2 regions of the Mycolicibacterium mucogenicum DSM 44124 genome follow, and region 2 is predicted to be linked to the other one. Evidence: riboswitches for the same ligand, from Rfam matches in the RefSeq annotation. Region 2 holds a riboswitch; the other holds the start of a gene.
The links. A riboswitch is a leader RNA that binds a small molecule or an ion and turns the genes downstream of it on or off. The one in region 2 is predicted to bind glycine.
Positions count from the first base shown of each region.

Region 1: it holds a riboswitch for glycine, as region 2 does, so the genes downstream of both, gcvP (aminomethyl-transferring glycine dehydrogenase) here and gcvP (aminomethyl-transferring glycine dehydrogenase) in region 2, are expected to answer to the same signal.

Region 1 is NZ_CP062008.1:3,218,556-3,221,960, forward strand. Features, by position in the region: gene gcvP (aminomethyl-transferring glycine dehydrogenase) at 1-1,904, opposite strand, end outside; glycine riboswitch at 2,064-2,161, opposite strand; gene C1S78_RS15645 (MerR family transcriptional regulator) at 2,270-2,896, opposite strand; gene C1S78_RS15650 (bifunctional nuclease family protein) at 3,133-3,405, opposite strand, start outside.
Region 2 is NZ_CP062008.1:2,903,098-2,906,502, forward strand. Features, by position in the region: gene C1S78_RS14075 (amino acid permease) at 1-234, shown strand, start outside; gene speB (agmatinase) at 363-1,364, shown strand; glycine riboswitch at 1,401-1,493, shown strand; gene gcvP (aminomethyl-transferring glycine dehydrogenase) at 1,650-3,405, shown strand, end outside.

The DNA of each region.
Region 1 (3,405 bases), 320 kb from region 2:
CGCAGGTCGTCCAGGTCGACGTCACCGTTCTCGCGGCATGCCACGACGACGACCTTCATGCCGACCATGGCGGCCGACGCCGCGTTGGTGCCGTGCGCGCTGGACGGGATCAGGCAGATGTTGCGGCCGGCTTCACCGCGCGCCTCGTGGTAGGCGCGGATGGCGAGCAGACCGGCGTACTCGCCCTGCGACCCGGCGTTGGGCTGCAGCGACACCGAGTCGTAGCCGGTGATGCTGACGAGCCACGACTCCACGTCGGCGATCAGCTTCCGCAGGCCCGGGGTGTCCGACGCCGGGGCGAACGGGTGCTGCTGCGCGAACTCGGTCCACGTGATGGGTTCCATCTCGGCGGCCGCGTTGAGCTTCATGGTGCACGAGCCCAGCGGGATCATGCTGCGGTCCAGCGCGATGTCCTTGTCGGCGAGCGAGCGCAGGTAGCGCATCATCTCGGTCTCGGTGCGGTACCGCGAGAAGGCCGGATGGGTGAGGAATTCCGAGGTGCGCGTATGGATTTCCGGACCGTCCCAGTGGTGGCCGCCGCGCGTCGCGCCGAACGCCGCGAGCACCGCGTCGACGTGGTCGGCGGTGGTCGCCTCGTCGCAGGACACCGAGATGTGGTCGGCATCGACGAGCCAGACGTTGATGCCGCGCTCCTTGGCGGCCGCCTGCACCTGCTCGGCCTTGCCCGGAACGCGGGCCAGGACGGTGTCGAAGAATCCGGAGTGGACGACCTCGACGCCGGCCTCTTTCAGGCCCATGGCCACCGCGAGGGCGTGGCCGTGCACGCGGTGCGCGATGGCGGTCAGCCCGCGCGGCCCGTGGTAGCTGGCGTACATCGCGGCGATCACCGCGAGCAGCACCTGAGCGGTACAGATGTTGCTGGTGGCCCGGTCGCGGCGGATGTGCTGTTCGCGGGTCTGCAGGCTCAGCCGGTAGGCCTTGGCGCCGTCGGCGTCGACCGAGACGCCGACCAGACGCCCGGGCAGCTGCCGGGCGTGCTTGCCGTGCACGGCCAGGTAGCCGGCATGCGGGCCGCCGAAGCCCATCGGCACGCCGAAACGCTGCGTGGTGCCGAAGGCGACGTCGGCGCCGATCTCGCCGGGCGGGGTGACGAGCGTCAGCGCCAGCAGGTCCGCGCCGATGGCGACCAGCGCACCGCGCTCATGGGCCTGCGCGATCAGCGCGGACCAGTCGTTGACGGCGCCGCTGGCCCCGGGCACCTGGGCGATGACGCCGAAGAACTCGCCCTCGGGCAGGCCGTCACGCAGGTCGGCGGTGACGATCTCGATGTTCAGCGGTTCGGCGCGGGTGGCCAGGACGGCCGCGGTCTGCGGGTAGATGTCGACGTCGACGGCGAGGCGGCGGCAGTCGCCCTTGACGGCGCGGTGCATCAGCGTCATGGCCTCGGCCGCGGCGGTGGCCTCGTCGAGCATGGAGGCGTTGGCGATCTCCATGCCGGTCAGGTCGGTGACCATGGTCTGGAAGTTGAGCAGGGCCTCGAGGCGGCCCTGGCTGATCTCGGGCTGGTACGGCGTGTAGGCGGTGTACCAGGCCGGGTTCTCGAGAATGTTGCGGCGCAACACGGCCGGGGTCAGGGTGTCGAAGTAGCCCTGGCCGATCATCGACACCGCGACGGTGTTGGTCTCGGCGAGCGCGCGCAGCTCGGCCAGCGACTGCTCTTCGGACGCCGGGGCCGGCAGCTCGTCGAGGCCGGGGGCCAGGCCGGCGCTGGACAGCGCGTCGAGGATGCCCGCGGGCAGCGCCTTGGCGGCGAGCTCTTCCAGCGAGTCGACGCCGATGATCCCGAGCATGGTGGCCACCGCGTCGGCATCCGGACCGATGTGCCGGTCGACGAAGCGAAGCTGGTGGTGCTCGGCAGAGGAACGGGACGTGCTGTCGGTCATGACGGCCTCTCCAGACGTTCAGGCTCGGGGCAGGCTTGCCACGGAACCGCTAGGGGTTCCTCCCCCTCTGTCGTCGGTGCCTGAGAGATTCGGCCCGACGATGGTCGGCCTTTCCCCATGGGCGGGCGAGTCGCAGCTCGCCGCTTTCCAGAGGCATCGGGCTCCGGCGCGGTCCGGGGGCCTGAGAGGTTGATGGAGAGGTATTGCTCCTTCGGCGTCCATGGCTGGCGGCCACAGAACTCTCCCGCGTCGGGACGATGCGCGCGCCAGTCTACCGGTCGGTCACATAAGCCCGCGAATAGACAGCAAACGGCCCCTTCTCGCCGGGGAGAAGGGGCCGTTGCTCGTGCTTTGGGTGGCGGGACTCAGCCGATCTTGCGGTCGCGCTGCTTGCGACGCGACGCGAGCTCGTCCTCGGGTGCGGCGATGGATTCGCCGCCGTCGGCGCGTTCGCCCGGGAAGTCGGCGATGGCGCCGGTCAGCTCACGCATGGCGCCGGAGACCGCGATGCCGAATACGCCCTGACCGCCCTGCAGCAGGTCGACGACCTCTTCGGCGGACGTGCACTCGTACACCGTGGTGCCGTCCGAGAAGAGCGTGATGTTGGCCAGGTCGTGAACGCCGCGCTGGCGCAGGTGGTCGACCGCGACGCGGATGTTGTGCAGCGAGATGCCGGTGTCGAGCAGTCGCTTGACGATCTTGAGGACCAGGATGTCCTTGAACGAGTACAGGCGCTGGCTGCCGGAGCCGGCGGCGCCGCGGATCGACGGGACGACCAGCGAGGTGCGGGCCCAGTAGTCGAGCTGGCGGTAGGTGATGCCGGCGATCTGGCAGGCGCTGGGCCCGCGGTAGCCGACCAGTTCGTCGGGAACAGACTCATCAGGGAACAGGCCTGCCTGCACCGGCACGGGGGCCGGTGTCGGGGCGGCCTGCTCAGGCGCGCCGTTGGTCGTCAGGTCCAACTGCTCTTGACGTGGCGTCTCGTCGCCCACTGCCTGATCCTCTCGCCGATCGAACTAACCCTGCCTGGCGGCCACTGCTGCTCGGCGGGCATGTCCGCTGCTCGAATGTGTCGAGCATACGCTTCCCGCCGGGCCACTTCAGCCTGTCACCAGAACGAGGAAAGTATGTGGCGCGGATTCGGCGAATCCGCAAACGGCGCACCGAGTGTCGACACGCGCTGACCTAACTGAGATGCATCCGTAACAAGGGACAGCGCAACTCCGGCCTAAGTCGCCTTGAAATCGTCCGGAGAAATGCTGTCAAGGAACTCCTTGAACTTCTCGACCTCGTCCTCGCGCACGGGGCCGGACGACTCCTCGTCACCCTCGTCCGGGATCAGCAGACCGGCTTCGGCGAGTACCGCTTCCTCGACGTAGATCGGTACGCCCACCCGCAGCGCGATGGCCACCGAGTCCGACGGCCGCGCCGACACCGTGATGTCGCGGTCGAACACCAGGTCGGCGTAGAAGGTGCCTTCCTGCAGGTCCACGATGCGCAC
Region 2 (3,405 bases):
TGGGTACCCGGCGTCTTCTCGCTGGGGCGCTGGGGCGCGCCGGTGACGTATGCGGCCGCCGTGTGGCTGGCCTTCGAGGTGATCAACGTCCTCTGGCCGCGCACGCAGCCCGGACAGCCGTGGTTCGTGAACTGGAGCATGGTGATCAGCCTGGTGAGCCTGGGAATCGTCGGTGCGTTCGTGTACGCGCGGTGCCGCAGTCGCATCACCGAACCCGTCGGCGAACGCCTGTGAACACTCCGCTTGTGCGAATGCTCAAACGAGCCCGCGCCGCTTATGGCAGAAACCACTCGCAACCCGCCGTCACGGGCAGCGATGCTGGCAATCGAACACCCCGCGAGTCGAGAGGCTGAACACGACAGATGAGCACGCGAGACAACATCATCGGTGCGGTGCCTGCCACCAAGGTGCCCCGGTACGCGGGTAAGGGCACATTCGCCCGCATCGCCGACATCCACGAGGTGTCCGACTACGACATCGCCATCCTCGGGGTGCCGTTCGACGGCGGCACGTCGTACCGGCCCGGCGCCCGGTTCGGCCCCATGGCGGTCCGGCAGGCCGCCCGCACCCTGCGTCCCGGCTACCACGTCGAGCTCGGCGTCGCGCCGGTGCAGGAGCTGCAGGTGGTCGACGCCGGCGACGTCGCCGTCACGCCGTACAACATCGACGAGGCCTGCCAACAGATTCAAGATCATGCTGCCGAGATCCTCCGCGGCGGCGATCGGCGCATCGTGTCCATCGGCGGCGACCACACCATCGCTTTGCCGAATCTCCGTGCGCTGCATGCCAAACACGGACCAGTGGCACTCGTGCACTTCGACGCCCACCTGGATACCTGGGACACCTACTTCAACGCGCCCGTCACGCACGGCACCATCTTCCGGCGCGCCTTCGAGGAAGGTCTGCTGATCGAGGACCACTCGATCCACGTCGGCATCCGCGGCCCGATCTACGACCAGATCGACCTGGAGGACGACGCGCGTATGGGCTTCAAGATCATCCGCGCCGGCGACCTCGACGTGATCGGTATCGACGCGGCCATCGACGTCGTCCGGCGCCGCGTCGCCGACGTGCCGGTGTATCTGTCCATCGATATCGACGTGCTCGATCCGGCCTTCGCGCCGGGCACCGGCACGCCCGAGGCGGGCGGCCTCACGTCGCGTGAACTGCTGAAGATGCTGCGCAAGATGACCGGCCTGAACATCGTCGGCGCCGACGTCGTCGAGGTGGCCCCGGCCTACGATCACGCCGAAATCACCTGTGTGGCAGCGGCAACGGTCGTCTTCGACATCATCTCCCTGATGGCCGCCGGCGTACGCACCGGTCTGCCGGTCAACGGTGAGGTTGCGAACGCACTGACCTGACAGGCTACGATTGCCGCAGACAACTCAATACGCCGACAACGCGCTGTGGGAGAACCTCCGGAAAACGGAGGCGCCGTAGGAGCAAGTCCTCCCCGGGAAACTCTCAGGCCCAAATACCGCAGCGATGAGGCAACTCTGGAGAACAGTGCGGATCCATCGATCCACGCTTACCGAAGGTGAACGGCGCGCACGCGTCAAAACTCTCAGGTTTCAGGACAGAGCGGGGAGGTGCTACCCAACGACGCGTCGAGCAGTCAGCGACGCCCCGCGAACCGGAGTCACCTCATGTTTGACCGCACTGCAATTGGCAAGGCTCACAGCAGCTTTCGTGACCGTCATATCGGTCCTGACGACGCCGGCCGCCGGCATATGCTGGATGTTCTCGGCTACTCGTCGCTCGACGATCTGATCGATGCGGCGGTGCCGGAGCAGATCCGGTGCCCCGGCGGTCTGCAGCTCCCGGCCGCGCGATCCGAACAGCAGGTGCTCGGCGCGCTTCGCGCCCTGGCGGACCGGAATCAGAGCCGAATCCAGATGATCGGCCTGGGTTATCACGACACCATCACCCCGCCGGTGCTGCGCCGCAACATGCTGGAATCTCCGGCCTGGTACACCGCCTACACGCCGTATCAGCCGGAGATCTCGCAGGGCCGGCTCGAAGCGCTGCTGACGTTCCAGACCGTCATCGAAGACCTCACCGCACTGCCGGTCGCGGGCGCGTCACTGCTCGACGAAGCCACCGCGGTCATGGAAGCCGTGCTGCTGATGCGCCGGGCCAACAAGACCGCGAAGTCCAATCGTGTTGTGCTCGATGCGGATTGCCTGCCCCAGACCGTGGCTGTGGTGCGCGGGCGGGCCGAGGCGGTCGGCATCGAGGTGGTCCTCGCCGACCTGACCGACGCCCTGCCCGACGGTGACGCGTTCGGCGTCGTCTTCCAAGCACCGGGTGCCAGCGGTGTCGTCCGAAACCTCGCCCCACTGATCGCGGCCGCGCGGGACCGCGGCATGTTCACCGCGGTCGCGGCCGACCTGCTGTCCCTCACACTGCTCACCGCCCCCGGTGAACAGGGCGCCGACATCGCCGTCGGCTCGGCCCAGCGGTTCGGCGTGCCGTTGTTCTTCGGTGGCCCGCACGCCGGCTACATGGCGGTGCGCTCTGGCCTGGAGCGCATGCTGCCCGGACGTCTCGTGGGCGTCTCGGTCGACGTGGACGGCAAGCCCGCCTATCGCCTGGCGCTGCAGACCCGCGAACAGCACATCCGCCGGGACAAGGCCACCAGCAACATCTGCACCGCACAGGCGCTGCTGGCCAACGTCGCCGCGATGTACGCTGCCTATCACGGCCCGGAAGGGTTGCGTGCCATCGCATCTGCGGTGCACGGCCATGCCGCCGCGTTGGCCGACGGCTTGCGGGCCGCCGGCCGGGAGATCGTCCACGAGCACTTCTTCGACACGGTGCTGGTGCGGGTGCCCGGTGCGGCGGCACAGATCGTGGCGGCGGCCGACGACGCGGGCATCAACCTGCGCCACGTCGACGCCGATCACGTTGCGATCGCGTGCGACGAGTGCACCACCGACGACGTCATCCGCCAGGTGCTCGACGTGTTCGGTGCGACGCCCGTCGCACCCGCCGGCGCCGGCGCACTGCCGCTCGACGTGCTGCGCACCTCGGAGTATTTGCAGCACCCCGTGTTCCACGACCACCAGTCCGAGACAGCGATGTTGCGTTTCCTGCGTGAACTGTCCGACAAGGACCTCGCGCTGGACCGCACCATGATCCCGCTGGGCTCGTGCACCATGAAGCTCAACGCCGCCGCCGAGATGGAACCGATCAGCTGGCCCGGCTTCGCCGGCATCCATCCGTATGCCCCGGCCAGGCAGACCGCCGGGTACCTGGAACTGATCGGGAACCTGGAGGACTGGCTGGCCGAGATCACCGGCTACGACCGGGTTTCCTTGCAGCCCAACGCCGGATCGCAGGGCGAGCTCGCGGGTCTGCTGGCCATCAACGCATACCACCGGTCCCGCGGCGACGCCGACC